Regions from separate parts of the Chroococcidiopsis sp. [FACHB-1243] genome, predicted to be linked through region 1. Evidence: riboswitches for the same ligand, from Rfam matches in the RefSeq annotation. Region 1 holds a riboswitch; the other holds the start of a gene.
The links. Region 1 has a riboswitch for thiamine pyrophosphate ahead of thiO (glycine oxidase ThiO). Riboswitches for the same ligand answer to the same signal wherever they lie in the genome.
Positions count from the first base shown of each region.

Region 2: linked by a shared signal. The riboswitch ahead of thiC (phosphomethylpyrimidine synthase) and the one ahead of thiO (glycine oxidase ThiO) in region 1 are both predicted to bind thiamine pyrophosphate.

Region 1 is NZ_JACJQX010000035.1:58,073-73,243, forward strand. It holds gene H6G17_RS23525 (iron uptake porin) at 1-1,465, opposite strand, end outside; gene H6G17_RS23530 (sodium/solute symporter) at 1,948-3,555, shown strand; gene H6G17_RS23535 (sugar ABC transporter permease) at 3,600-4,502, opposite strand; gene H6G17_RS23540 (hypothetical protein) at 4,767-5,291, shown strand; gene H6G17_RS23545 (OmpA family protein) at 5,288-5,932, shown strand; gene ilvD (dihydroxy-acid dehydratase) at 5,974-7,659, opposite strand; gene H6G17_RS23555 (ssl1498 family light-harvesting-like protein) at 8,176-8,355, opposite strand; partial or broken gene H6G17_RS23560 (thiazole synthase) at 8,475-9,269, opposite strand; partial or broken gene thiO (glycine oxidase ThiO) at 9,466-10,581, opposite strand; TPP riboswitch at 10,683-10,778, opposite strand; gene H6G17_RS23570 (2Fe-2S iron-sulfur cluster-binding protein) at 10,921-11,259, opposite strand; gene cimA (citramalate synthase) at 11,354-13,012, shown strand; gene H6G17_RS33560 (hypothetical protein) at 13,027-13,500, opposite strand; gene H6G17_RS23585 (hypothetical protein) at 13,742-14,479, shown strand; gene H6G17_RS23590 (hypothetical protein) at 14,548-15,171, shown strand, end outside.
Region 2 is NZ_JACJQX010000047.1:668-15,838, forward strand. It holds gene H6G17_RS26575 (DMT family transporter) at 1-502, opposite strand, end outside; gene H6G17_RS26580 (CoA-binding protein) at 578-1,462, opposite strand; gene H6G17_RS26585 (succinate--CoA ligase subunit beta) at 1,462-2,655, opposite strand; gene H6G17_RS26590 (SDR family oxidoreductase) at 2,784-3,701, opposite strand; gene thiC (phosphomethylpyrimidine synthase) at 3,961-5,331, opposite strand; TPP riboswitch at 5,339-5,434, opposite strand; gene H6G17_RS26600 (pentapeptide repeat-containing protein) at 5,633-6,361, shown strand; gene lipB (lipoyl(octanoyl) transferase LipB) at 6,331-7,008, opposite strand; gene H6G17_RS26610 (hypothetical protein) at 7,007-7,285, shown strand; gene raiA (ribosome-associated translation inhibitor RaiA) at 7,531-8,175, shown strand; gene H6G17_RS26620 (tetratricopeptide repeat protein) at 8,323-8,925, shown strand; gene H6G17_RS26625 (ATP-binding protein) at 8,972-11,041, opposite strand; gene H6G17_RS26630 (hypothetical protein) at 11,060-11,812, opposite strand; gene H6G17_RS26635 (FAD-binding oxidoreductase) at 11,926-13,242, shown strand; gene H6G17_RS26640 (heterodisulfide reductase-related iron-sulfur binding cluster) at 13,321-14,703, shown strand; gene H6G17_RS26645 (hypothetical protein) at 14,786-15,171, opposite strand, start outside.

The DNA of each region.
Region 1 (15,171 bases):
AAGCCTCAACATGATATGAAGTATCGTCTTCATCGCGCACATCGCTATCTGTCACTCTAGGAGGTAAACCAACCAAAATTCCTGGTAAATTACCTTCACCCCCCACATCTGGGAAAGTTAAACCCACAGCACCATACCAAAGATCTGCACTATCCCCATCTTCAACAGTACTAGCAATAGTTCCTCCACTACCATCGGCGATCGCACTCAAACCCGAACCGTTGGCACTCGCACTGATGTAACCTACCCAACCATGTAATTGAAACTTGGGTGAAAAGCGATAAAAACCTTGAAAAGCAAAGATGTCTGCGGATGTCGCAATATCATCTCCAAATGGTTCGCTAGCCAGCAAACTACCCGTACTACCAGTGAGATCCACGACTCCCGCCGGGTTATAACTGCGCGAGTAAGCAACACCAGCCGCACCCCAATCACCATCTACAGCGAGTTGCGCTAAGGCGTGATACGTACCGTTAAATAAACCAGCACCATCACCAGGATCGCTGGGACTACCAGCTAAATATCCTAGAGTCAAAGTTAAACTCTCGGCAATCTCCCAATTCACCGCCGCACCACCACCACCGCGACGATACAGGGGACTGTACTCGCCAAACAGAGAGGGAATACCTCGGCTATCATCGGCAATGCTAGGAGGAGTCAGAGTATCTGTAATATCGGTGTAACCGACTCCGGCGGGACCTACAGTAAAGGTGAGGTTGGAACCAACGGGAAAGCGATACAACAAGTGCGGTACAGTTACATCGTTATCGGTGTTCGTATCGAAGTTAAGCCGTGTCATGTTCGTACCCGACACGTCTTCCATATCGCCAAAGTTACCAAATTCCAAACGAGTCCGTAGTAAATCTCGTCCGGTAAAACTCGTTTCAAAATTCATCCGCGAACGATAGCCGAATATCGTATTAGAATCGTCCTCATCTCCAGCTATGCGATCGCCAAATGTATCTGTAATTGCTGTAATTAAACTGACATTAAGTTTTGTCGTCGTCGAAAATTGATTGGCTTCTAATTCTGCTGTTTGCGCTTCCAAACTATCAACTCGACCGCGCAAAGTTGCTAGTTCCGTACCAAATTCTGTTTGCAATCGTTGTAATGTTGCTAAGTCTTCTTTGGTTACTAAATCCGCACTAGCTGTAGTAATTAGTTCGTTGACTCGATCTAAACAAGCATTCAATCCTGCTGCAAACTCATATCTCGTTAAAGCGCGATTGCCTCGATAAGTTCCATCAGGATATCCGGCAATGCAACCATATCTTTCTACCAAAGATTGCAAAGCTTGAAATGCCCAATCTGTTGGCTGCACGTCTGATAGTTGAGATACTGACGTAACTTGAGCCATACTATTTTCTAGCGGCAATGCTAAGGTAGTTTCCGCACTCATTCCTACTAAAGCCGCTACTAAATTCGCAGCCAGAAACAATCTAGCGTGCGGCAATTTTGTGTTCATCCGTTCGCCACTCACTTTATTTTTTACAAAAAATTTTACCCTGCTTTTATTTAGTCTAAAGAGAAAACCTTTAGGCTCAACAATAGCTGTTTTTTAGCAGCTTTACATCTTAATAAATCAAGCATATCATCGAGCATCTAGCTACAGTCATATATCTTATGGATGAGTTTGGATTAACTTAAGAAAAATTCAAAAATTTGATTACGAATTTTAAATTACTTTGTCCAAGAGTCCAAAATATTTCTACGATTAATTATTATGAGTTTTGGTATTAAGAAAATATCTAACCCAAGACTGATAACAATCAAACAAAATTTAGTCTTCACTAAAAATCGCAGCTTTTTGCGGCTAGGGATCGACAAACTACGAGAAATCTAAGAAGTAGGTGTTCGGAACATTCCCGCACCTACTTCTTAATTTTTCTTCACACAACTTTTCGTTCGACGTTTAGTTAAAAAAATTTAAATTTGTAGGAGAAGACGGTGGCTGCTATAGATATCGTGTTTCTCGTTGCTTACTTTGTAGGTGTAGCGGCGATTGGTTATTGGTCGAGTCAGAAAAGTTTAGCGACTAGCAAATCATACTTTTTGGGCGGTGGAACTATTGGTTGGGCAGCAATTGGTGCAAGTCTATTTGCTAGTAATATTTCTGCCGAACACTTCATTGGATTAGCAGGTAGCGGTGCTAGTTCTGGTCTAGCAGTGGGGCAATTTGAATGGATTGCCTGTTTTATGCTGTTGCTATTAGGCTGGCTATTCGTGCCGTTCTATCTCCGCACTGGTGTATTTACGATGCCGGAGTTTTTAGAAAGGCGTTTTAATCGTGAGTGCCGTACCTATTTATCCGCAATTTCATTAATTGCTTATGTCTTTACAAAAATTAGCGTAGCAGTCTATGCAGGTGCGATCGTTCTGCAAACAATTTTAGGCTGGAATATTTGGCTAGGCGCGATCGCCTTGATTGTAGCTACGGGTGCGTATACAATTTTTGGCGGTTTAAGGGCAGTTATTTACACTGATTTCTTCCAAGCATTTATTCTGATTGCTGGGGGAATTTTCTTAACTGCGACAGCAATTATTGATGTGGGTGGTTTCGGTGCTTTGTATCAAAAAGTCGATCCCAACTTTTTTAGTTTGTGGAAAGACATCAATCATCCCGATTTTCCCTGGACGGGAATTTTATTCGGCGCACCCATCTTAGGTTTGTGGTATTGGTGTACAGACCAAATGATCGTCCAACGTACCCTTGCCGCACCTAATATTGAAGTCGCAAGGCGATCGACAATTTTTGCTGGATTTTTAAAACTTCTACCCGTATTTATCCTTGTCTTACCAGGGATCGCCGGGAGAATTCTGTTTCCCGACGTGGAACCAGACCGGATATATGCCACGATGGTGAATAATCTCCTCCCGCCTGGAATTAAAGGATTAGTGGTAGCTGGGTTACTGGCGGCGTTGATGAGTTCTCTTTCCAGCGTCTTTAATAGTAGTTCCACGCTAGTTGTGATGGACTTCTACCAAAAATGGAAACCAGAGGCAAGCGATCGCGAGTTAGTGCGAGCCGGACAAATTTCAACTATTCTATTGGTAGTGACTGGTTTGCTGTGGCTTCCCTTTATCGGGTTGATGAGCAATCAGCTTTATGTCTATCTCCAGTCCGTACAAGCCTACGTTTCACCACCAATTGCTGCTGTCTTCTTGATGGGGATATTGTGGAAACGCGCTACTGGTAGGGCGGCTTTCAATACCTTAATTACTGGTTTTATTTTGGGTGCAATTCGATTTATCGCCGAAATCGCCGTCAAAGCAGGTTGGATAACTTGGCGACCTTTAGTAGTCTATGCCACGATCAATTTCTTACACTTCGCGATTCTGCTGTTTGTCATTTCTATTGCCATTTTGGTACTTGTCAGTTTAACCAGTGCTGCACCAAACCAGAGACAACTGGAAATCTTCCAACACTCAGACGCAGAGTTGGAGAAGTTTGCTGGTTCGCATCGATCGCACAATCTCAATGTTAGATCGAGTTTCATCCTCGCCGCGATCGTCTTGGTATTTTGGGTTGTTTTTAGTCCCTTTGTCGTTAGTTAATTGCTAGAAAAAGTAGAGACGTTACATGTAACGTCTCTACACTGCTAATTTTTCGGCGACAGTTTCAGATTCAAAATTGACAAAACCAAGATGATTAGAAACATTGCCAAACCGATCGTGCAGGCGTAGCTAATATCTAAACTACTGCCAAAAGCTTGCTCGTAAAGGTAATAAACAATAGTTTTAGAACTGTTGCGGGGTCCACCTTTGGTCATGATGTAGATTTCTTCAAAAACCTTGGTGGCGGAAATGGCAGAAATGACGGCTACTAGCATTAAGTAAGGTCGCATTAATGGCACTGTAACATCCCAGTGTTTGCGCACGCCATCGGAACCGTCGATCGTAGCGGCTTCGTATAATTCTGCTGGAATCGACTGTAACCCAGCTAAATAGATGACCATGTAGTATCCTAGTCCTTTCCACACTGTCACCGCGATGACGCTAAAAAGGGCGAATCTGGGACTAGTCAGCCAGGGTATACCACTAGTTAAAATTCCAGTTTGTTTCAATAATTGATTCAGCAATCCATTCTGAGCATATAACCACCGCCAAGCAATCCCTGCTACGACCATAGAAATAATAACTGGGGTGTAATAGGCAGCGCGAAACCAGTGCATTCCCCGTAGTTTCTGGTTAACTAAAATCGCCAAAACCAAAGGAATTGCTACCAAAATCGGCACGGCGATCGCCAAATACAATATTGTATTTCCTAGAGTTTGCCAAAAGACTTTATCCTGCCACAAACGCTCAAAGTTAGCAAAACCAATCCATTCAGGTGCTTGGGTTAAGTCGTATTCGTAACGAGTAAAGCTCAAGTAAAATGCTTGCAGGGCAGGATAAAAGACTGTTAATCCTAGAACGAGCAGCGCTGGTAGTAAAAATAAGTATGGAGTGAGGCGCTGTTGAATTAACGTCCAGTTAATGGGAACGAATTTCTGCATGGTCATTGCTTTGTAGGGGCAATCGGAGCTTTTCGATGTTTCTAGTGTTACTCAAATAAGATTTGCACTTAGATAGCGGACGTGTAAAAGTTTTCTCGCTTCATTTATAATTTTCTGGTCGCCGCTAAACACGACGGTTGGATGGCTTGAATCAGTGTAGGTTGTATTGATATCTAAGGCAACGGAAATATTACTATGAAAACATGCAAAGTTATTTTAGTCTCTTGCCTAATATTCTCTACTAGTATTTGTGGGTGTCAAATAGATACTTTGAACGCACGAGCAACTCAGCCGAGTGTTGCGGCTGCTCAAGAACCAGAAAATTTTACAGGTGTCCGGCTTGCAAGTATAACTTCAGCGTCAGCTAAAACATTGTTAATAACGCTTAGTAAGAACTCGAAGCCTAAACCGATCCAGACGCGATCGGGACCAGGGGGTTTAGAAGTTGACCTCGTGCGTGCTGGCATCACTGGAAAAATTCTCACTGTCGAACTGCTCTATCGCAACCCAACCAACGCATACACCCGCAATGTCGAGATGCCGATTCAGCAGGTTAGCTATATTGATGATGCGACAGCAAAACGCTATGGCGTGCTTAAAGATGAATCTGGTCAATACTTGGCATCGCCTTTGGGAAAGAGGGACAAAACAATCGTGGATTTGGGAAATTTTTCTAGCGTCGAAAAGTCTAAGGTGGCGTGGTTTAAGTTTCCTGCACCGCCTGCCGGAACAAAGACTATTTCGATTAACATTCCCGATGTAGGTCCTTACGACGGTATATCGGTACGACCATGAAATACGTTCTCCTCCAAGCGGCTTTCAGCGTTTCTGCGATGATGTTGGCAAGTTGCAATGAGCCGATCGAGAAATCTCGTGATGCTTCTACTGCTGAGTCAGTTAATCCGAAACAAGTACAGCAGTTTGCTACTGCGCAAGTACAACCGGAGCCGTTGAAGCAGGAACGAGAACGCGCCTTATCTTTTCCGGATTCCGGTAGTCAATTAACAGGTGATGTTAGCGATCTGGAAGGACTGGTTGCTGACTTGGATGGTCGTATTACAGAGTCGGAAACAATTATCGATCTGCCAGCTGATGTGCTGTTTGATTTTGACAAAGCTAATATTCGTCCCGATGCTGTTCCAAGGTTAGAGAAGTTAGCTCGCCTGATTCAACAATCCGGTAGTGTTATGGTGCAGGTCAACGGTTATACAGACTCGAAAGGCAGCGATGCGTATAACATGAAGCTATCCCAGCGTCGCGCTGCTGCGATCGCCCAGTGGCTTGCTAGCAAGGAAGGCATAGAGTCCGAACGCTTGCGGACTAAAGGCTATGGCGAGAGCCAACCTGCTGCACTAAATGTGAATCCAGACGGTTCGGACAATCTAGAAGGACAGCGGACAAATCGCAGAGTTCAAGTAATCATTCCGCGATCGTAGGTTTTGTCCTCTGCCATCCGCTTTAAGAATTCGCTTCGATATCAACCCAGACCCAGATCCGTCACAGCACCGAGACTGCTAGAAGATACTAACTTGGCATACTTTGCTAACACGCCTGTAGTATAACGTGGTGGGCGGGGCTTCCAACTAGCGCGACGTTGGGCTAATTCTTCATCCGATACGTGCAGGTGTAAGCTACGGGAACGAGCGTCGATGGTAATTGTATCTCCTTCTTGCACCAGGGCGATCGCACCTCCTACAGCGGCTTCTGGGGCGACGTGACCGACGACCATACCGTATGTTCCACCTGAGAAACGCCCGTCAGTGATTAATCCCACCGAATCTCCTAAGCCAGCGCCGATAATCGCCGAAGTAGGGGCTAGCATTTCTCGCATCCCAGGACCACCTTTGGGTCCCTCGTAGCGCACGACGATGACATCACCTGCTTGGATCTGTTTTGCCAAAATTGCCGCTAGACAGGCTTCCTCGGATTCAAATACCCGCGCTGGACCCGAAATTTTTGGTAGCTTCACCCCTGTAATTTTTGCCACCGAACCTTCTGTAGCCAAATTTCCCTTCAAAATAGCTAAGTGTCCTTCAGCATAAAGGGGATTTTCCCAAGGACGAATCACATCTTGGTTTGCAGGTGGAGTATCGGGGACATCAGCTAAAACTTCAGCAATGGTTTGTCCGGTAATTGTCAGCGCGTCGCCATGTAATAAACCATGTACGAGCAACATTTTCATCACTTGGGGAATTCCGCCGACTTTGTGTAAGTCTGTTGCTACATATCTACCACTCGGCTTGAGATCGCATAGGACTGGAACGCGGGCGCGAATGGTTTCAAAGTCATCTAGAGTGAGTTCTACTCCTATTGAATGGGCGATCGCCAGCAGGTGTAAAACAGAATTGGTAGAACCACCCACAGCCATGATCGTCGCGATCGCATTTTCAAACGCTTTACGAGTGAGAATTTGGCGGGGTAAAAGTTGGTTGCGAATTGCTTCAACTAAAACAAAAGCTGATTTTTCCGTACTTTCGGCTTTTTCTGCATCCTCCGCTGCCATTGTGGAAGAATAGGGTAAACTCATTCCCATTGCTTCAAACGCAGAAGACATTGTATTTGCCGTATACATTCCACCACAGGAACCAGCCCCAGGACAAGCGCGACGTTCGACTTCGATTAATTCTGTTTCGTCAATTTTGCCAGCACTGTATTGTCCTACAGCTTCAAATGCACTGACAACTGTTAAATCTTTGCCGTTGTAGTGTCCGGGTTTAATTGTCCCACCATAAACAAATATTGCAGGGATATTCATCCGTGCCATAGCAATCATCGCCCCTGGCATGTTCTTATCACAGCCGCCGATCGCCAAGACTCCATCCATACTCTGTCCGTTACAGACAGTTTCAATTGAATCGGCAATTACTTCCCGCGATACCAGGGAATATTTCATCCCTTCTGTTCCCATTGAAATGCCGTCGCTGATGGTAATCGTACCGAACATTTGCGGCATTCCCCCAGAGTTACGCACTCCTGCTACAGCACGTTGGGCAAGATCGTTAATTCCCATGTTGCAGGGAGTGATGGTACTGTAACTGTTAGAAATACCAACGATGGGTTTAGTAAAATCTGCATCGCCAAAACCGACAGCCCGTAACATAGCACGGTTAGGCGATCGCTGTACGCCTTGGGTAACGACTTGACTTCTGAGGTTGTCCGACATTTTCTATCCTTGGGGATACGATCGTAGGGGCAGAGTTTGTATTGTCGCAAAAAAGATTGGACTTGGTGACAGAACTTCTTACGATTTAATCATGCCGCAGACAGATACTGATATTCACAGCAAAGTTACATAATAGTAACGTCGAGAGCAGAAATTTAGTTAAATTTCTTCCTCTCGACAAGGATAGTGAGTTAAATGGGAAGGCAAAAAGTTTGCCTGCTTGAATTGACATTAACAGCGATTGTTGACTGAACTATTGGTAAAAAGGTAGCGATCGCACTCTAGTTTTTTAAATAAAAATCATACATATAAATACTGCCAGAGGTGTAGAGTGGGCAAAGCCCACAAAAGCAATTGCCTGGTGGGCGTTGCCCATCTTACTACTGAAACTAAAAAATAAAAATTTCGCCCAAATGCTTTCTCACTCTCTAGCTGGCTCGCCTTATATGATATGTGCGAACGCTATGTCGAGCATCTGGCGAAAATAATGGATCGAATTGTCAAAAACTTTCGATATTAACTGGCGCTAGAGACAGCCACGGCAACGAATACTAAAGCCACAACCAAAACTGCACCTGCAACACCACCGATAACATAGTTACGCTTCTGAGCGTTGCTTGGTGGTTCTGCCGTATAAACTTTGGGTTCTACAGCAAAGTTATTTAAACGACCGCCTTCTTCGGTGGTATAGGGCATGAATCAAGTCCTTTCTACTCTTTACTTTGCTTAACTTTAACAAAAAATGGTAGAAATACTCTCATACTTTAGTTAAGAAAATTTACATATGCGGGAGTCGTTAGGGGCGCACAGCCGCTTTAGCTCGTGACAGTGCCGCTGAGGGGGGAACTAGCGATCGCGTAATCTTTGATTGGTATCCGTCCGGCGAGGTAGGCGAGTCGTCCGGCTTCAGTGGCTAGTTTCATGCCGCGTGCCATGGCTGGAGGATTTTTAGCTTGAGCGATCGCCGTGTTAATCAGTAAAGCATCTGCCCCCAACTCCATTGCTTGCGCGGCTTCGCTAGGCGTACCAATACCCGCATCTACCACCACTGGTATGCCAGCATTTTCAATGATGATTTGAATATTTGCCGTTGTTTTCAATCCTTGTCCAGAACCAATTGGAGAAGCTAAAGGCATCACAGTCACGCAGCCGACTTCCTCCAACCGTTTCGCCAGCATCGGATCGGCGTTGATGTAAGGTAATACAGCAAACCCTTCCTTCACCAATTGTTCGGCTGCTTGTAAAGTCCCAATCGGATCGGGCAGCAAATATTTTGGATCGGGAATCACTTCTAACTTGACAAAATTGTTATCTTCTTGTCCTAAAACCTTCGCCATTTCGCGCCCCAAACGAGCAACGCGAATTGCTTCTTCCGCCGTCTGACAACCAGCAGTATTGGGCAACATCCACAGCTTTGTCCAATCCAAAGCCTCAGCTAAATTTTCATGTCCAGGTGCTTTCGTTTGCACTCGCCGCACGGCAACGGTGACAATTTGACAACCGCTAGCAACCACGCTTTGCTGCATCTCTTCTACATTACGATACTTACCAGTACCAGTCATCAAGCGGGAAGAAAAAGTGCGATCGGCAATAACTAAAGGGCGATCGAGAGACTGTTGCTGTGATAGATCTAAGGTTTGCATTTGTAAATTGTTGGTAATTGATAATTGGTAATTGGTAGTTGGTAGTTGGTAGTTGGCAATGTCTCCCTCAGCTCCCTCAGCTGGGCGACTCTCTCTTCTCCCCCCTGCTCCCTGCTCCCTGCTCCCTGCTCCCTCTCATAAACCGCAAATAACTAAAACTCTCTAGCAAAGGATCTAATTTTTGTTCGCATAAGTCAGCAATTAGCTTGGCGGTGATAGGTGCGAGGAGGATGCCGTTGCGATAGTGACCAGTGGCTAAGGTAAGATTCGAGCAAGGGCTGTTTCCTAAAATGGGTAGTTCGTCAGGAGTCGCAGGACGAAAACCCCACCAAAATTCGCGAATTGGATAATCTTGTAACTGGGGATAGACGCGGATTGCACGTTGCAGTAAAGCTTGAATTCCCGCTGGGGTATTGCAAGGGGTAAATCCTACATCTTCACTGGTAGCACCGATAATAATGCGGCGTTCGCGGCGCGGCACGATGTAGACATCTGGGGCATATAAAACCCGCTGGAGAGTCGCATCAGCGCGATCGCTATCTGGTATTTGTACCGATAGCATTTGCCCTTTTTTCGGACGCACGGGTAAAGGTAACAACTCTGACGACCAAGCACCAGATGCCAGAATATAGCGATCGGCTGGGAAGTTACCACTTGCAGTCTGAACGCCAATAACTCGCCCTTGATGTTGTAAAATGCCTTCAACAGCAATTCCATCGTGCAAATCTACGCCCAAAGATTCTGCTGCCGACCATAAAGCCAAAGTCAAAGCCCGATTATCGACTTGAGCATCTTCGGGATACCACCAACCGCCCTCAACGGCTTCACTCAATCCTGGTTGGTAGAGGTGGATTGCTTGACAATCTAGCCAGTGTGCGGGGAGAGTCGGGAGTCGGGAGTCGGGAGTCGGGAGTCGGGAAATTTTAGACTGCTCCTCTGCTCCTCTGCTCCTCTGCCCTTCTGCTTCTTTGTCCCCCTTTTCTTGCTGATAAACTGGAGCTAAAATTCCGCAAGCCCAGTAACCTGTTGGTTTACCGCTAATTTCTTCTAGCTTGCGCGTCCATTCGGGGTAGAGCGATCGCGATCGCAAACACAGATCTAACATTGCCCCTGGAGGGAGTTGTTCGGCTTGAGGCGCTAGCATTCCCGCCGCTGCATGACTTGCCGCAGCATGAAAATCGCGGCAAAGTAAAGTGACAGATGCACCGCGCAATCTTAACTCAACGGCGATCGCCAAACCAACGACCCCGCCACCAATAATTAAAATGTCATTTGTCATTTGTCATTTGTCATTTGTCATTTGTGAGTTAGGCAAGAGGCGAGAACACGAGCGATCGCTTTTACCCGCAATGCTTCGCCAGCCATTCTGTATATATCTTGAGTTCTCATAAACAGCTTCCCTCCGCTGGTATTACCCAGTCTCAGGTTCTAAGGGACTATCTCAGCCTGGTTCCCCAGACACCCCTAGCTATGGTTGACTATCCTAGCACGCGGATAAGCGGAAAATGTGCATAGCTTCTCATGTTATCCCTATTGTCATAGTAGTTCGCTACATAACACATCGACAGGAAAAACGCAGATCTTCATCTCCATCAATAAACCCCTCAGCTTTCACTTTCTATAATTCCGAATTCCACACAGTTTCCGTACCTTGTCCCCAGAAGCCGTCAAATTTTGTTACCTTTACATCACCTAAAACTTTTGTTTGGCACGCTAACCTTAAGTTGCGCGTGGGAGAATGGGGAGGAAGGGAGCGACGGGTTTTATCTTGCCAATTTGGCTCGGAAACTTCGCCTTCAACTAACACCGCACAAGTACCGCAACTGCCAATACCGTGACAATTGATAACTTTAGCGCCACCGTTGTACAACTCAATGTCATGCTTAAGCAAGACTTGTCGTAAATTAGCGCCGCGATCGCATTCAATTGTTTTACCCTGAGCAATTACCTTTACCATATTCATGTTAGCTAGCGACTTCGCTATTTAGTTCTACCTAAAATCAGAATATCGCTTTCTAGAGTTCGAGCTTTCCTGTGTTTGTTCTTTCCCTATGACCGAAGCATTACCCCCTGCCTCCAATCCAAACCAGATCTGGATTTACGATACAACCCTGCGCGACGGTACGCAGCGTGAAGGCTTGTCTGTATCCTTAGAGGATAAATTACGCATTGCCCGCCAGCTAGACCAATTGGGCGTTCCCTTTATCGAAGGTGGATGGCCTGGGGCAAATCCTAGAGATGTACAATTCTTCTGGCATCTGAAGGAAGAGCCCCTCAAACAAGCCGAAGTCGTTGCTTTTTGTTCTACCCGTCGTCCCCATGTCAGTGCGGCTGAAGATTCACTCCTGCAAGCGATTCTGGCTGCTGGGACTCGTTGGGTAACGATCTTTGGTAAATCTTGGGATCTCCACGTTACAGAGGGGCTAAAGTGCAGCCTGGAAGAAAATTTAGAGATGATTCGCGATACAGTTGCCTACCTTCGCAGCCAAGGGCGACGAGTCATTTACGATGCCGAACACTGGTTTGATGGCTACAAACACAATCGCGATTATGCCTTAAAAACGCTAGCAGCCGCGATCGCCTCTGGCGCAGAATGGCTCGTCCTGTGCGACACCAACGGCGGGACTCTCCCACATGAAGTTAGCTCCATTGTCCGCGACGTAGCCTCATTTATTTCTGTAGGGGCGCACAGCTGTGCGCCCCTACCAATTCCCCAAATAGGCATTCACACTCACAACGATTCCGATACAGCTGTCGCCAATGCGATCGCAGCTGTGATGGAAGGGGCGAAGATGGTACAGGGGACGGTCAATGGTTATGGAGAACGCTGCGGTAATGCTAACCTCTGTTCTCTCATCCCTAACTTACAGCTCAAACTCGGCTACCAATGTCTTGCTGACGCACAAATGCCTCAACTCACTGAAGTCAGTCGTTTTGTCAGCGAAGTTGTCAATCTTGCCCCCGACGAACACGCACCTTTTGTAGGGCGTTCTGCCTTTGCCCATAAGGGGGGCATTCATGTCTCGGCTGTAGAACGCAATCCCCTCACCTACGAACATATCCAACCAGAACGAATTGGCAATCGCCGCCGCATCGTAATTTCTGACCAAGCAGGAATTAGCAATGTCGTCGCTAAAGCCCGTACTTTTGGGATTGAATTAGATAAACATAACCCCACAGCGCGACAAATTCTGCAACGATTGAAAGAATTAGAAAGTGAAGGCTATCAGTTTGAAGCCGCCGAAGCCAGTTTCGATCTCCTCATGCGCGAGGCTTTGGGTAAACGACAGCAATTTTTTGAAATTAAAGGCTTTCAAGTTCACTGCGATTTAGTCGAAGGGCGAACGAATACTAATGCCCTCGCTACTGTTAAACTAACTGTCAACGGTCAAGACATTCTTGAAGCCGCTGAGGGAAATGGTCCTGTAGCAGCATTAGACAGGGCGTTGAGAAAAGCTTTAGTTAACTTTTATCCACAAATTGCTCAGTTTGAATTGAGCGATTACAAAGTCAGAATTTTAGACGGACACAGCGGTACGGCAGCAAAAACTCGCGTCTTAGTAGAATCAAAAAACGGTCATCAGCGTTGGACGACCGTTGGTGTTTCTCCTAATATTTTAGAAGCTTCTTATCAAGCAGTTGTAGAAGGATTGGAATACGGATTAATGTTGCATATGATGGCAGACATAGTATTAAGTACCTCTAGCTAGGCTAAAATTAGCTATTATTCGTCACCCCATTCAATTTCATTTTTTAGTGCCTGTAATGGTGTTAGAAGCATGTCGGCTATGTCCGTTCTTCCTCTAGCCTTATAAATGTCTATAGCTTTTTGAAAATCTGCCAATGCCCCCTTTTTATCTCCTGTTAAAGTTCTAGCATGAGCGCGGTAAATATAAGCTTCTGCAAACTCAGGATTGAGATTAATGGCTTGAGTAAGATCGTCAAATGCTTCTTTGTATTGACCTTTTCTACCTTGATCGATTCCTTGTTGATAAAGTTCGTTAGCTTTCATAGCAATCCTTAATCTCTGCTCTTCGTGGCGCTTCTTACATAATGGGTCAAGGTTAAATACTTTTCCCGATGAATTAATTATATAGCAACCAGGATAATCCTGAGCTATCGCTACATTCTGAAAAAGAAATAGAGTTGAGATAGTAATAAAAGAAAAACCAGAAATTAAATGTCTTAGTTTTAGCATTATCTATGATTGTGTTAATTTATCTTTTCTTGGTTTTCAGTTTTCAAGACTTGTAAAACTCATAAATTTTACTAGTTTATATACAAGCACAATATTCGATCTAGACTTCGTAGTAAATCTACTTAAATATTTTCTCAAAATCCAACAAACCCAGCGAAATTTCACTGAAATTTCGCTGGGTTTGTTCGTGAAAGCAGTGTTATTTACGAAATAGCTTCTAAACAGCCTATGAGCTTCAACTATGAGTTACTTACAAAAATTCGCTATATTTATCGGTATTGCAACTGTAATTAATGGCATAACTTTCAAAGCGCAAGCTCAATTCTGTGCTGATGCCTCTCAGACAGCATTAACAAAAGCTCGACTAGATGCAATTGCTGCTAATCAAAGTATACCAGTGGGAGAGGCTCCACTAGCCTTTCAAAACTTTGCACTAGCTACTATCAGACCTGGTACTCCAATTCCAGAAAATAAGCGCAAATTTGCATCACCAGAAAGGGAAGCTAAGACGGGTGGTAAATTAAAGAACGTAGTACCGGATGGGGTGCTTTCACTTATGTTTTACCCTCCGTTTTTTCCACCGGAAGAATATCAAGACAGTGTTTTCTATGAGGTTAAAGCATTAAGTGGAGGTTTACTACCACCCAGTTACGACGAATACCAAATTCTTGGCTTTCTCGATGCTCTCCGCAGAAGCGATGCAGGATTAGCAGGAAGAATACCAGCAATTATTTTTCTTACTACTGCTGATGTTAGACAAATAAGTGCTGCAACAGTTGCAGAGGCTACATTTAAAGGTGTAGGTGTCTGGCACTCTATAGGCTGTGAAGTTCCAGGTAGTTTCAATAACCTCCAGCTTGGTCAAGCTTCCCTGAGAAACCCTGAAGTATATATTCTCCGCCTTACTTTTCCAGAATTTATAGGTCCTGGAATGCCTGGAAGACTTTTCTTGAATCCATCAAATTCAGATCCAGATTAATTACTAGATTAGAGATTATCTGAGCTATATCTCAATACAAGCATAGGGCTTAGTGTTATCATTGCTCTATGCACTTAGTTATATTCATTCAAATTAATGCTTTTACCTCGTTATTACAACCAGACAAAAATATGGTTCTAGAACAGAAAAGAGGCATTGAGTCTATTGACTTAAATCAAACTTTTGTTTTCGTTAAAGCCCCAATAAAAACTGTCACATCAGCCTTTGTTCGAGTAAGACAAGCGAATAGATGGGAACAGGATGTATACGATCGCGAAATAGTAACTACAGGTCAAGGCTTTATTGTATTTCAATTTAAAGAACAGGCTTGGACATCGATTTATAACTTTGGTTTTGTACCAGGTTGTACTCCAATCGAAAAAAAAGATACTCAAACTCTTTCTGACTGGCTGCAAACTCGCACAGTTTACTATAGAGTGAGCGATACGGGTGGCTATATTGGCTATGAATTATATGAAAACGGCAACTTTATAGAAACGTTAGACTTTGAAGAAGATATTTCTTTTTACTTCCAATCTCAAAATCGTCAGCTTCGACGCGAAGACATGGGAAGTGTATACGGATTTATTTATGATTTTATGGTCGAGCAAGATATTTATATCCCAGCTATACGTCGAGTTGAGAATCAACAAGGTTACGTGCGACTGCTAGGTCCTGAATTGGAGAATTTA
Region 2 (15,171 bases), on a different contig from region 1:
AACCAGCAGCACCTAATGCCAAAAGGTAGCCTGCTAGAGTTGTCCAAGAGACAGCGCGATCGGTAGATAGCTGAGGCAGCACGATCGCACTGACTCCAGCCATAGCCAGCAGCATTCCAAAGCCTTCACTTCGTTTAACGTGTAAGCGTGCGACATATTTGTAGGCAATGATAAATAAGGGTGAGGTTGTGAATAATAATGTCACTTCTCCTACAGGTGCTAGCTGAAATGCTGTCGTGCCTAAGACATAACCCCCAATAGCTGGCAAACTCAGCCACCAGATCGTTGAAGTGCGAAGGGAGCGAATCAGATCGTGTCGGACACTCGGCGCTAGAAAAAGTATCGGCAGCATTGCAGTAGTGGCGACGAGAAAGCGACCTGCCAAAACTGCAAAGGGAGACCATCCTGGAAGCCAGCGGACAAAGACACCTACCATACCCCAAGTAGCTGCGGCACATAGAGCCGCCATCAAGCCTTGGGTGTTTAGTGTGGGTTGAGTCATCTAGATTTCATAGCCTTGACTGTTCCCTGTTAATCAAAGATTTCAAGTAAATTCGGAAGTATCAAACTGCATCTTTTATTTTTTCTTTAATGCCTTTTTCACCAATTCAGCAATTTGCGAAGGGCGTTCTGCAACTGGAACTTTTGCCGCTTTGAAAGCTTCTAACTTGCTTTTTGCCGTACCGACATTATCTCCTCTGCCAACCACGGCTGCTAGCGTCCCGGTATGCCCCCAGTGTTTACCTGCTGGTGCATGACAGCCAGCAATGTAGGCAATAACTGGTTTATCGATCGCCTCGGCAATGTAACGCGCCGCAGCTTCTTCACTATTTCCCCCAGGTTCCCCGACTAAAACGATCGCTTCTGTAGTATCGTCTTCATCAAAAATTTGCAGCCATTGTAGAAAAGAAGAACCAATAATTGCATCACTGCCGATACTGACAGCAATTGACTGCCCTAACCCTGCTTTAGTCAATCCCAAGGCAATTTCGTAAGTCAGAGTCGTGCTGCGACTGACAATACCAATCGAACCTGGAGTATAAAATTCGCTGGCATGGGTTCCCAAAAGTAATTTGCCAGGAATGATAATACCCGGACTGTTTGGTCCTACAATTATGGTTTCGTTTGCCTCTGCTTTACGCAACAAGCGCACCATATCCAAAGGAGGTACGCCAGCAGAGATGATAATAATTTGTTTTATCCCAGAAGCGATCGCCTCTAAAGCAGCATCTAAAGCTTGATAGGGAGGGACGAAAATAATCGTCGTATCGATCGCCCCAACTGCCGCTACTGCCTGTTCGACCAAATCGAACATGGGTAAATCGTCAATAGATGTCGTTTGACCGGGACTAACTGCGGCAACAATCTGCGTCCCGTAGGCTTGCATACGAGCAATATACGGCGACCAGAGCGATGCTGTCATGCCCTGAATTAAAACTTTACTATCAGGCTTTAATTTCATCACTCACTTCTTCTAGGCAACGAACTTTTCGCAACACGGACGGCTTGGGCGATCGCTTCGTCTAAATCTTCCATTGATGAGACTTGTACTGCATCTAGCTTTGCTTTGGCATCTGCTAAATCCGTTCCTGCCAAGCGCACGACTAGTTTAGGGTATTGCGCATGAGAACGGGTTTTGTGCGTCTTATTGTCGTGCTGTTGTACGAAAGTTGCGATCGCCTCAGCCACTTCTACAGTTGTCGGCACGCTACAAAGAATATTAACTAAGATCGCGTGGATAGATTTATCTTGAGCGATCAATTCTAGACCTTGGATGACGCGATCGCAAAAATTCAACCCCCCATTTGCGCCAATTCTTCCATGTCCGACATTTAAACAAACAGATGGTTTGCGGTGACTGGCTGTGGCGATCAAATCTAAAGTTGCCATCAATAACCCCGCGCCATTGCCCAAAATTGCAATATTCCCTGACTTATCTACCTCATTCCACTTGCCAACTTGAGCGACTGATGGATAACCGTTAGGACGGCTAGCTTTTTTTTCTGCCATCATCAAAATATCGGGATGGCGGGCGATCGCTTGGTCGTTGACAGTAACTTTACCATCCAATGCCATTAACTCCCCAGTCGAACTGACCCCTAAAGGATTGATTTCGATCAAATCCAAATCTTTCTGCACGAATAAACCGTACATTTTTTCCACGATAGCGCTGACCGATGCCAGTGCATCTCCCTGCAAGCCCATTTTGACTGCTAATCGGCGGGCATAAAAGGGTGAAAAATCTCGTTCGACTATGACTTGTTGTAAAGCTTCTGGATTGGATTCAACATCGACTCCCCCTTGCGTAGAACCCAGAAGCAACGGACGGCGAGCAACTGCATCGATAACTATGGCTAGGTAAAACTCGCGATCGGAGTTGTATTTTGCCTCCGCTAGTAAAACTTCAGGAAATTCCCCTAAAATTGGTAAGTTGAAGATCGTTTGCGCCGCAGCGATCGCGTCGATCGTATTCGTGACGATCTTTACTCCCCCAGCTTTTCCCCTACCTCCCGTTCGCACTTGCGATTTGAGTACTACTGGATAGGGAATCTTCAACCCCTTCAAATCGCGGGGACGATCGATTCTTTGGGAAGGTAAAACTGGAATACCAATCTCGCGAAACCATTCTTTAGCTTGATACTCTAGTAGATCCATTTTTTGATGGTAGTAGGTAATAGGTAATGGGTAATGGGTAAGGAGGGATTAGGATTTAGCACTAAGGGATTGGGGTAGCGATCGAGAACTACCAACTACCAACTACCAATTACCAATTACCAATTCATTTATACTTCATCCTTCAAGCCTAAACGATGCTTTTGCCAGTCTTGCGCTACGAGGTTAATGCCATAAAATCGCTGCCAAAAGCGATCGACAATTTTAGTTGATAAAACTTTCGTCATCATAAACACCAAAAAATTTCCCCCTGTTGCTGCAATATAGCGCGGACGGGGATGAGAGTCTGTCAGTGCTTTAACAATTGCTTCTGCAACTCGTTCGGCACTCCAAGCACGGCTACTCGTGTGTTTCTCTAAATCTTTTAATTTTTCAAAAGCAGCGCGATAGGGGGTGCGTTCGGGGGTGGCTACCGTTGATTCTACAGCTTGGGCGGCGGCGGCAAAAAAATCCGTGCTGACTGGACCTGGTTCGATGACGCTGACTTTAATATTGAATGGTGCTAGTTCCATCCGCAAAGCATCGCTGAGTCCTTCGAGGGCAAACTTTGAACCGCTATACAAACCGCCAAACGGAAAAGCCATCCTGCCACCCAGCGAACTAATATTGATAATTCTGCCACCACCGCGATCGCGCATCAGCGGAATTAAGCTGCGGATCAGTGCTAAGGGTGCTAGCACGTTGATTTGAAATTGTCTGGCAGCAGCTTCGTGAGGAATGAGTTCTATGGGTCCCATCTGTCCGTAGCCAGCATTGTTAACTAAAGCATCAACGCGACCGAATTTTGCGATCGCGGCTTGGGCTAGGGCTTCAACTTGGTCAGTCTGTGCTAAATCTGTGGGAACGATGAGAACTTCTGCCCCTAATTGCCGACAGTGGCTAGCGACCTTTTCCAACTTGTCTGCATCTCTAGCTGCCAAGACTAAGCGAATCGTCTTAAATCGTTCTGCTAAAATTTTTGCCAATGCTGCCCCAATGCCAGTAGAAGCACCAGTAATTAATACAACTTGTTCGGATAAAGAAAGCATTTTTAGTCAATTTAACGAGCAACAATTAGGGCGAGACAGACAATCCTACCCTATGTTCTGCAAAGATTTTAAAGCGACGAGGGCAAACTTGTCTTATATCTGAGGAGACACAATTAAGGCAGCAGGGGACAAGGGAGACAAGGGGGACAAGGGAGACAATTCTGGTTCCACCAGCCATCAGTCGCAAGTCACAATTAATTCCGAATTCCGAATTCCGAATTCTCCCCACACCTTTTCTGTCTCCTTTGTCCTTTATCCTTTATCCTTTTACAGTTTCTCGCGCCAAGAACTTCTCTAGTTCGGTCAGCGCATCAGCATCAACTTTTGTTTGCATCGGGCAGAATTTGGGACCGCACATCGAGCAGAATTCAGCAGTTTTATAGATATCTGCTGGCAGGGTTTCATCGTGATATTCCTTTGCCCTGTCTGGATCGAGGGATAATTCAAACTGACGATTCCAGTCGAAATTGTAACGGGCGGTTGAAAGCTCGTCATCCCTATCTCTAGCACCGATGCGGTGTCTTGCCACGTCCGCAGCATGGGCGGCGATTTTGTAGGCAATTAAACCATTCCGCACGTCTTCAGCATCGGGTAAGCCTAAATGTTCTTTAGGTGTGACATAGCATAACATTGCCGTACCATACCAACCTGCCATTGCTGCCCCGATCGCAGAAGTGATATGGTCGTAGCCTGGAGCAATATCCGTTACCAGTGGTCCCAACACGTAAAAGGGTGCTTCCGAACACTCTTCCATCTGCTTGCGCACGTTAAACTCGATTTGATCCATCGGGACGTGTCCTGGTCCTTCTACCATGACTTGGACATCGTGTTCCCAGGCTTTACGAGTCAGTTGTCCCAAAGTTTTTAATTCTGCCAACTGTGCCTCGTCGGATGCATCGTGGAGACAGCCAGGGCGTAAAGAGTCACCTAAACTAAAAGACACGTCGTATTTCTTAAAAATCTCAATAATGTCGCGTAAGTGCGTGTACAGCGGATTTTGTTTGTGGTGGTGCAACATCCACCGCGCTAAAATACCTCCACCACGGGAGACAATTCCAGTAATTCGGTTTTTGACTAATGGCAAATGCTCGATTAAGATCCCAGCATGAATTGTCATGTAGTCTACACCTTGCTGGGCGTGTTTCTCGATGATGTGGAGAAAATCTTCCGCAGTGAGCTTTTCAATACTGCCGTGGACGCTTTCTAAAGCTTGATAAACTGGTACAGTGCCAATTGGCACGGGAGAAGCGTTAATAATTGCAGTGCGAATTTCATCTAAGTTACCGCCGCCTGTGGATAAGTCCATGACGGTATCGGCTCCGTATTTTACCGCTAGATTGAGCTTGGCAACTTCTTCATCTAAGTTGGAAGAGTTGGGCGAAGCACCAAGATTAGCGTTCACCTTACATTTGGAGGCGATGCCAATACACATCGGTTCCAAATTGGGATGATTGATATTGGCAGGGATAATCATTCTGCCCCGTGCTACTTCATCTCGAATCAACTCCACGGGTAAATTTTCCCGTCGGGCGACATGATGCATTTCTTCGGTTATCACACCTTTACGGGCAAAGTGCATTTGAGACACGTTATCTTGCCCGCGACGCTTCGCGATCCATTCTGTACGCATTTCGAGTTCCTCGCATAAACAGCTTCCCTCCGCTGGTATTACCCAGTCTCAGGTTCTAAGGGACTGTCTCAGCCTGGTTTCCCAGACACCCCTAGCTATGGTTGTCGATTGTATCACTTCTACCTAGCCGCAGTTTGTTAATTTTTGAGTTAATTAATTTTTTCTATGTATGCAAGCTAAATGATTGTTGGAGTAAAGCGAAAAATCGTAAAAATAATATTTGGCGGGAAAAGTACACCGTCTATTTCCGAAAAGATTAGACTAAAAATTAATAACCGATCGCTTCAGGATTTTATACGCGATGTTAGCTCCTATACTAAGTTTACTGGCTTACGCGAACGCTCCACCGATCGCACCCTACAATCCCAGCATCCGATCGAGCGATCGCAGCGTCCAATTAGTTAAGCAACAAAATAGCGCGATCGAACAGTTACTATCTACTAATGAATGTGAAGGATGTAACTTAGAAAATGCCGATCTTCAAGGTGCAAAATTGAGGGGCGCAAAACTGAGAGGTGCAAATATGAGAAATGCCGATCTTAGCTATACCAACTTAGAAAATGCTGACTTAGAAAATACAAATTTAGAAAATGCTAATTTAGCAAGTAGCAATCTTCGAGGTGCAAAATTAGAAAATTCTTACCTGAGATCTGTCGATTTAGACAATGCTAACTTGAATAATGCCAACTTAGAAAAAGTAAACCTGGAAAATGCCAATCTGGAGGGTAGCAGTCTTCGAGGTGCAAAACTAGATACTGCTTATCTCAGGGGCGTTAATTTTCGAGATGCCGATTTGCAACTCGCAATATTAGAAAATGCTAATCTTCAAGATGCTAATTTTCAACGGGCGATTCTCCGAGATGCTGTACTAGATGATGCTTATTTGGGAAATACAAACTTAAGAAATGCCGATTTACGAAATGCTTCTCTACAAGATGCAAATTTGCAAGGGGCAAAATTAGCAGGAACTAATCTGCGCGGTGCAGATCTTAAAGGTGTTTATTTACCTGATGGTATGAGAAATGAGTAATCTGAATCAACCAAATCTACTTCAAATACCTCTGCAAACGATCGCGCAACTTGCAATTTCACCTGCTCTAGTTGAATATCTGGTATCCATTGAGCTAAACTACCCACGGGTTTATCGGCAATCCCGCAGGGGACAATTTTACTAAAACCTGCCATATCGGGACAGACATTCAAAGCAAAACCGTGCATTGTCACCCAGCGACTGACTTTAATCCCGATCGCTGCTACCTTGTATCCTTCCAACCATACCCCAGTTAAACCAGGGACGCGATCGCCCTGCAACCCGTAAACTGCTAATACGCGAATTAAGACTTCTTCTAGCTGCCGCAAATACCAGTGCAAATCTTTGTGGTGGAATTGCAGATTTAAAATCGGGTAGCCTACCAGTTGACCGGGACAGTGATAAGTTACCTCTCCACCTCTTTCTATCCTATATACTTTTTCTGCATGTTTGTCAAGGTCGAATTGCAGAAAATCTAAACTAGCTCCGTGTCCTAAAGTGTAGACTGGCGGGTGTTCCAACAAAATTAAGACATCAGGTAAATCGGGATCTTGGCGGCGCTGTTGCAACAGATTTTTTTGCCAATTCCAAGCCTTAGCATAACAGACGAGTCCGTAATTATAAAGATAGCATTGATGGCGTTTCATGGAGATGACTACAAGCGATCGCAGAAAAATTCAAGCGTATTTTTTACCAAATTTTATTGCATTTGCGATTGACTACATCAAGAAATGTCAAGGAATGCGAAGGATATTAAAAAGAACTAAAACCTCTCTGTTTTCCAGAATACAAAGTGCTAACTTGAAAGTAGAAACACAAACACAGCAGGGAGGAAGGCTTTACCACCACGCCAGACTCGATGTGGAAGTCGAGATTCTACTAGGAAAAATCCCAGATCGCCCTCCAACTGGGAAATACCTGTAGTTTATCAGCAGGAACAAACCCTTTTCGACAGGAAGTGCGACTGGTAAATTTTCATCGCAAAATAGCGAAGTTGATAAACTAAAGCGTGGTGAAATGGTGACAAAGAGCGCACCAATCGATTGATTTCTGGAGTACTTAAAACACCAGAATTCGGGCTTTTAGTAAGTAGACACTGACAGCAAATTGTTGCTGCTTTGTATTTAACCTAACACAAATTTGGTTCGTATCCATCGGGAGAATTAAATATGAAGCTTGTGATCCATGGCAAAAACATCGAAATCACCGATGCCATTCGCGAGTACGTGAATCAGAAAATAGAAAAGGCAGTCAATCATTTTCAAACTCTAACCACTGAAGTAGATGTTCATTTGTCAGTAGCCCGCAATCCCAGGATCAACCCAAAACAAGCAGCGGAAGTCACAATTTACGCCAACGGAACTGTAATTCGGGCAGAGGAAAGTAGCGAGAACTTATACGCCAGCATCGATCTAGTTGCCGATAAAATTGCCCGACAGCTACGCAAGTATAAAGAAAGACTGCAAGACAAGAAAACTCAGCCAAAAACCAGCTTAGAGGCAGTAGAACCACCTGTTGTTACCGATCTGATTGGCGATCGCACTCCCGAATTACCTAGCGAAGTCGTTCGGACGAAATACTTCGCCATGCCACCAATGACGCTGAATGAAGCCCTAGAACAACTACAACTCGTCGATCACGATTTTTATATGTTCCGCAATGCCGAAACTGGAGAAATAAACGTCATTTACGAACGCAATCATGGCGGTTATGGCGTGATTCAACCCCGCAACGGCAACGGACACACGCACGGTAATGCTAAGAATGGTAAAGCCCAAACTTCGGTAGAAAAGCCACAGGTTTCTAAGTCGTAACTCCTAAGTTGGCGTTCTGCCTCTTACTTCTTACTTTTTAGCTGACTCGCTAGTCACAACAACTTTTGTAGAGACGTTACATGTAACGTCTCTACACTGTCTAAGCCCTACAATGGAATTAGGCGAGAAGTTGCTAGGAAGGTAGCGATGAGAGTACCACAGGCTTTCTTGACAAAATTCCGAGCTGCATTTGTCGGTGTCAGCATACTGATGCTAGGGATGCAACCTAGCTATGCTGTAGAAACGTTACCAAGGCAAGTCAAACCGCAAGAAAACTTACAGGTAGCAGCAACGCACAACAATCGAGGCGTAGAGTTAGCCGAACAGGGAAAATTCTCAGAAGCGATCGCGGCTTTCAATCAAGCAATTGATATTTATCCTCAGTACGAAAACGCTCACAATAATTTAGGGCTTGCTTTTGGCAATCAGCAACAGTACATCCAAGCAGAAAACGCCTTCAAACATGCTCTTGCCATCAATCCGCGTAATTTTGAAACCTACAATAATTTAGGAATCGCCCTCGGTAGTCAAGGCAAATTTGCAGAAGCGATCGCTGCTTTTCGACAAGCAATTCAACTCAAACCCAACGATCCAACCTCTTACCAAAACCTCGGTGTAGCATTTTGGAGTCAAGGAAATTTGCCCGAAGCACAAGCATCTTTGCATAAAGCCAAAGATCTCTACTCCACGCAAAACAACTCAACAGGCATAAGTTATGTAGAGCAGATTTTGCAACAGATGGAAAAGTAATGGGTAGTTGGTAGTTGGTAATTGGTAATTGGTCACTGATAACTGATTATATCGGCAGAGTCACCACAAAAGTCGTTCCTATTCCAACTTCACTAGTGACGCTAATCTCGCCGCCGTGCAAGTCCACACACTGTTTGACAATAGACATTCCCAAGCCCGTACCAGAGATATTTTCTACGTTACTACCGCGATGAAAAGAGTGGAAGAGTTGTTCTATATCTTGAGTAGGAATACCAATTCCTCGATCGCGGATGTAAAAAATTGCTTTTCCGGCTTTAATAGATAAGCTTAAATCGATGTCGCCGCCTTTTGGCGAGTCTTTGATTGCATTGGAAAGTAAGTTACTCAAAATATAACGGAGCAATTTTTCATCGACATTAGCAGTTATCTGTTGTGTTTGACTGGTAAAAATAATTGAGTGTTTGCTACTAGCACTCATTCGCATTTCTTCTACTAAGTCATGACAAAATTTTTCTAAGGATACTGGTGTGGGATTAAATTCGAGTTTTTCGGCTTCAGCTTTACCAATCAATAAAACATCATCTAACAATTGTGTCATGCGTTTGGTGGCAATTTGAATTCGATCGAGATACATGCGTTTTTTATCTTCTGAAGCGCGATCGCCAAATTGTTCGAGGAGCTTAGCTGACATTAGAATTGTCGTGAGCGGAGTCCGAAATTCGTGAGATGCTGTAGTAATAAATCGCGATTTCAACTCTACTAATTGTTTCTCTTTTTCTAAGGCGTAAATCATCTCAGCTTCGGCTAACTTTCGTTCTGTGATATTGCGAAATATACCACGGGTAGCGATTGGCTTACCATTGATAATTTTACAATTAATACTACCTGCAACCCAAACTTTCTCACCTTGTTTAGTTATAAATGCGGTTTCAATTTCCGAAATTTGTTTTCCTGACATGACTTCCCGAAAAGTTTTCTGGCAATGCTCTAAATTGTCGGGATGAATAACATCAAAAATTATCAAACGAGAAATTTCATCTTCACTATAATCTAAAGTTTCTTTCCAGGCTCGATTTACATATACTAAATGACCGTCCGGTGTAACACTTTGAATTAGATCGCTAGCATTTTCAAATAAATCTCTATAGCGTTCTTCACTTTCTCTTAAAGCCGCATCAGCTTGCTGACGCTCGTTAATTTCACGCTCTAACTTTTGATTAGTTCGCAATAGTTCTTTGGTACGCTCTTGGACTCTTTTTTGTAGAGATTCGTTTGCTGTCTGCACTTCTTGAAACTTTTCATTTAAAGCCACTGTCATGAACTGAAAATTACCAATCAACGAATTAATTTCTACTACCTGGCTAGTAGGAAATCGCATCAAATTCTTTTCTGGCAACTGAGAGGATAAATCTGTAGTTACGGTAGCTAACTGGGTTAATGGATTTGCTAATTTACGGCTGAGTAGTATGCCGCCAATTAAAACAATCAATACCGTAACTAGCATGAAAGTAAGGTCGTTGATGTAAGTTTGTTGTAGGTGGTCGATATAAGGTGCAGCCGGAATTTCTAAAATAAGTTTCCATTGAGAACGATCGCTCAGCGGCTGTTCTTTAACATATAGAGAGCGTCGCCAGCGTACCATCGCCGGAAGTTTGCCTTTAGGTGGTAACCATAAATATGTATTTTCAAAATATATATTCCCACTGGCTGTCTTTTGACTCAGCGACCGCATTTCTCCCCCACGCAGGCGATCGAAATTTTGCATCAGTTGTAATTTGGAATTGCTACTGGCAACGATCTGGTTATGAGAGTCGAGAAGAATAATTTGGTGAACTCTTTGAGAAAGCTGCGATCGCAAAAAGTCCTCTAAATAGGAGAGGTTGAGGTGAGCGTATACTACACCAGACAAGCGATTATTAGTTAGTATCGGTACGCCAATATCGATTTGGGGAATTCGTTCAGTCGGATGGATGTGAACGTTGCCTATAGTAGGTTTGAGACTAGTTTCGATCTGCTTTAAAGTTCTTACATGCTGTGCATCTAATTTACCAGGTGAAGTTAAGGCTGGATCGATTTGGGGTGCAGAGGCAACAATAGTATCGGTAGCATTAATAACTTGTAATAGAATTAATTCGGGATAAACTCGCTGTAGCAACTCCAGGCTGTGCTGTAATTATGATGAAGGCGCGTTAGCGTCCGCATTATTAGTAGCTAATTGACCGAGTTGAGATAAAACATTTAAATATTCGCGCTGGCGATCTGCCAAACCAGCTATCACCTCTTGAGCGGTATCTTTAAGTTCAACTTGAATTGTGTTGTGGATCTGTTGGAAAACCAAATTGCAATCTAAAACAACTAAAATTAGTGCAGGTAAAAAACAGGAAGTCGCACAAAGAGATAACAAAACCTGTCGCATGGATGGAGTATGCCTAACTTGAGAACGACTCACCCATCTAGAAATAGGTAAGTAATTAATCGTCAAGCTAGCGATAATAGAGTTAAAAATGCCATTGACAGACTGTTTCAACACCACTAACCAAGTTTGAGCCGAATCGACATGCAACAAGCGGGAATAAAACAGCCACACCAACGGAATACCTAATAGCAGCCAGTAAAAGACATCTAATAGCACTAAACTCTGTCTTTGGTTGCGCCACAGTAAACCAATAAATAATGCTTCGCCAATCAAAACGATCGCGGCGTAGGGATGATTCCAGAGAAAGAAAGTGTGTACGGAGGCGATCGCTGCGGCAATTGTTCCCCAGCGAATACCGAAAAAGCGCACTACTAATAAAACAGAAATACTACCAAACAAAAAATCTACGCCAAAAAAGAGCGGCAAGCTGAAATAATTACCTGCATACCCTGCCAATAGCAAAATCGCCATTGGCAACCACGAGCGTCTAGGAATTGGGGGTAGTAACATGGTTAACTTTTAGTTACTGCGGCTTTTTAGCATCGCCTCGTAGTAATTACGGGCAAAACCACTGTTGTTAGATTAGTCCAGTTCCGAAATTTTCAGGATGAGTAAAATTACTGATGAAAGCGATCGCGACCCAACTTGCAGCTATTGTCAGCCCAGAATCTGTCTTGGAATGGGAAGATATAGATGCGATGCGACAAGAACACATCAAGGGGGCGATCGCCTCCAGTATCGCACCTAGCTGCATTGTCTATCCCCAAACGACAGCCGAACTAGCAGCAGTCATGGCATATACCGACAGCAACAACTGGCGAATTTTAGTTTATGGTAGCGGTACAAAACTCAGCTGGGGAGGACTGGCAAAAAATATCCAGGTGCTTGTCAGTACCGCACGCCTAAACCGACTCATCCAACACGCTGTCGGAGATTTAACCGTAACTGTAGAAGCGGGGATGAAATTTGCCGATCTACAAGCAGTGTTAGCCCCTACAGGACAATTTCTTGCCCTCGACCCCACCGCACCAGAATCAGCTACAATCGGGGGCATTGTCGCCACGGCTGATACCAATTCACTCCGACAACGTTACGGCGGCGTGCGCGATCAACTACTAGGTATTTCCTTTGTCCGTGCTGATGGAGAAATTGCCAAAGCTGGGGGACGAGTCGTTAAAAACGTCGCTGGGTACGACTTAATGAAGCTATTTACAGGTTCTTACGGCACGCTAGGCGCGATCGCCCAGGTAACACTACGGGTTTACCCCCTACCACCCGCATCGGGGACGGTGACGCTGACAGGCACAGCTGAGGCGATCGCCCAAGCGACATCTAAAATCAGGAGTTCGGCGTTAACTCCCACCCAAGCCGACCTGCTATCTTCTCATCTAGTCACTACCATAGGAATAGGTCAAGGATTAGGATTAATGGTTCGCTTCCAAAGCCTGAGTGCTAGCGTCCGAGAACAAACCGCACGGCTAGTAGAAATGGGACAACAATTGGGATTGCAAAGCACCACCTACTCAGATGCGGACGAAGCTAACTTATGGCAACAATTACAAGTACAAATACGTTCTCCTCAACCAATGCAAGCAGTTACTTGCAAAATAGGAGTATTACCAGCAACTGCTGTTGCAACTTTGCTCTATTTAGATCGGATTGCGCCAGAATCGGCGATCGGTACAATCCATGTTGGTAGCGGTTTAGGAGTTATCAGATTTGACAATACTAATGTCAAGGCAAACACGGTTTTAAGTATGAGAACTCACTGCCAAAATCAAGGAGGTTATTTGTCTGTTTTAGAAGCCCCAGCAGTATTTAAGCAGCAGCTTGATGTCTGGGGTTATCGAGGCAATGCTTTAGATTTAATGCGACGCATCAAGCAACAGTTCGATCCAAAAAATGTTTTGAGTCCGCAAAGGTTTGTCGGCGAGATTTAATAAACATTAGTTAATTGTTGATAGTTAATTGTCGATCGCTGTCAACCATCAACTATCAACTATCAACCATCAACCACTATGCAAACTTCAGAAAATCCTTTAAATCATCATTTACTAGATCCAGAAACAGGGTCAATTAAGAATTTAAAAGGGTTCGATCCACAACATCCCCCCGATCCGAAACTCATCGATACCTGCGTTCACTGTGGCTTTTGCCTATCTACTTGTCCTAGTTATCGCGTCATTGGCAAAGAGATGGATTCGCCTAGAGGTCGAATCTACCTGATGGATGCAATTAACGAAGGCGAAATTGCCCTCAATGCCGCTACAGTGGAACACTTTGATTCTTGTTTGGGATGCCTTGCTTGCGTCACCACTTGTCCTTCAGGGGTGCAGTATGACAAATTAATTTCTGCGACTCGTCCCCAAGTAGAACGCAACTATCCTCGTAGTTTAGGCGATCGCCTCTACAGAAAGCTTATTTTCTCCTTCTTCCCCTATCCCCATCGCCTGCGGTGGATGCTAGTGCCTTTATTTTTGTATCAATTGTTAGGCGTGCAAAAACTCGTCCGCGCTACCAAAATCTTGAAATACATTTCTCCTAGATTGGCGGCGATGGAATCAATCTTACCCAAAATTACGCTGAAATCTTTTCGGGACGATTTGCCTACGGTAATTCCAGCACAGGGAGAAAAGCGCTATCGGGTAGGAGTAATTTTAGGTTGCGTTCAACGGCTATTTTTCTCCCCGATTAATGAAGCTACTGTCAGGGTATTAACAGCAAATGGCTGTGAAGTCGTTATTCCTAAATCTCAAGGCTGCTGTGCGGCGCTACCGCATCACCAGGGACAAGAAGAACAGGCGAAAGCACTAGCCAGACAGATGATAGATGCTTTTGCCGATACAGGCGTAGATGCGGTCATTATTAACGCTGCTGGCTGCGGTCATACTTTGAAAGAGTACGGACACTTATTGCAAGACGATCCAGAATATCGGGAAAAAGCACAAGCATTTGCAGCCAATGTCAAGGACGTACAGGAGTTTCTCGCTACTGTCGGCTTAACGACAAAACTTTCACCCCTATCTGAAAAACCTTTAACTTTGGTTTATCAGGATGCTTGTCATCTGTTGCACGGGCAAAAAATCAGCGTCCAACCCCGTCAGTTGTTGCGACAAATCCCAGGAGTGCAGTTGCGCGAACCAATCGACGCAGCTTTGTGTTGTGGCAGCGCTGGAGTTTACAATATGCTGCAACCAGATGTTGCCGATGAATTAGGTCAGCAAAAAGTTCAAAATTTATTAAATACAGGTGCGAATTTGATTGCATCTGCCAATCCTGGTTGTACGCTGCAAATTAGCAAGCATTTGAAATTACAAGAGAAAAAGATTTCTGTCATGCATCCGATGGAATTGTTAGATTTGGCAATCCGAGGCATACAGTTATCAGTGACCAGTGACTAGTGAAAGCGTGACTAGTGACTAGACTCAACTCTTGTCACTAGCTATTCACCAATGACAAATGACGAATGACAAATGACAATCTTCACAGAGATTGCGATCGCCTACCCAAGTTTGGATTAAACTGTATCCAAAACCAAGCGAATGTTGCGTATACCGCGATCGCAGCTACGATAACTTTTACTTTGTCCCATAACAGTTGTTTCTGCCACAGTTCTAGATTCAGGAAAAATGAACTGTAACCGTTGACGTTGATTCCACCGAATGGCGCGATCGCACCTACTAAGGAAATTAGAATTGAAACTGAGGCGATCGCGAGAAAAATTCCTCGCAGTAGTTTTGATTTTTGGATGGGTTCGAGAACGTGAGTTAACGGCACGCACGCTAATAACATAATTGAAGCGAACCATCTGACTCCATAACTATGACCGCTATAGTTATTGCTACGAAAAATATAAAACATTACGTAAG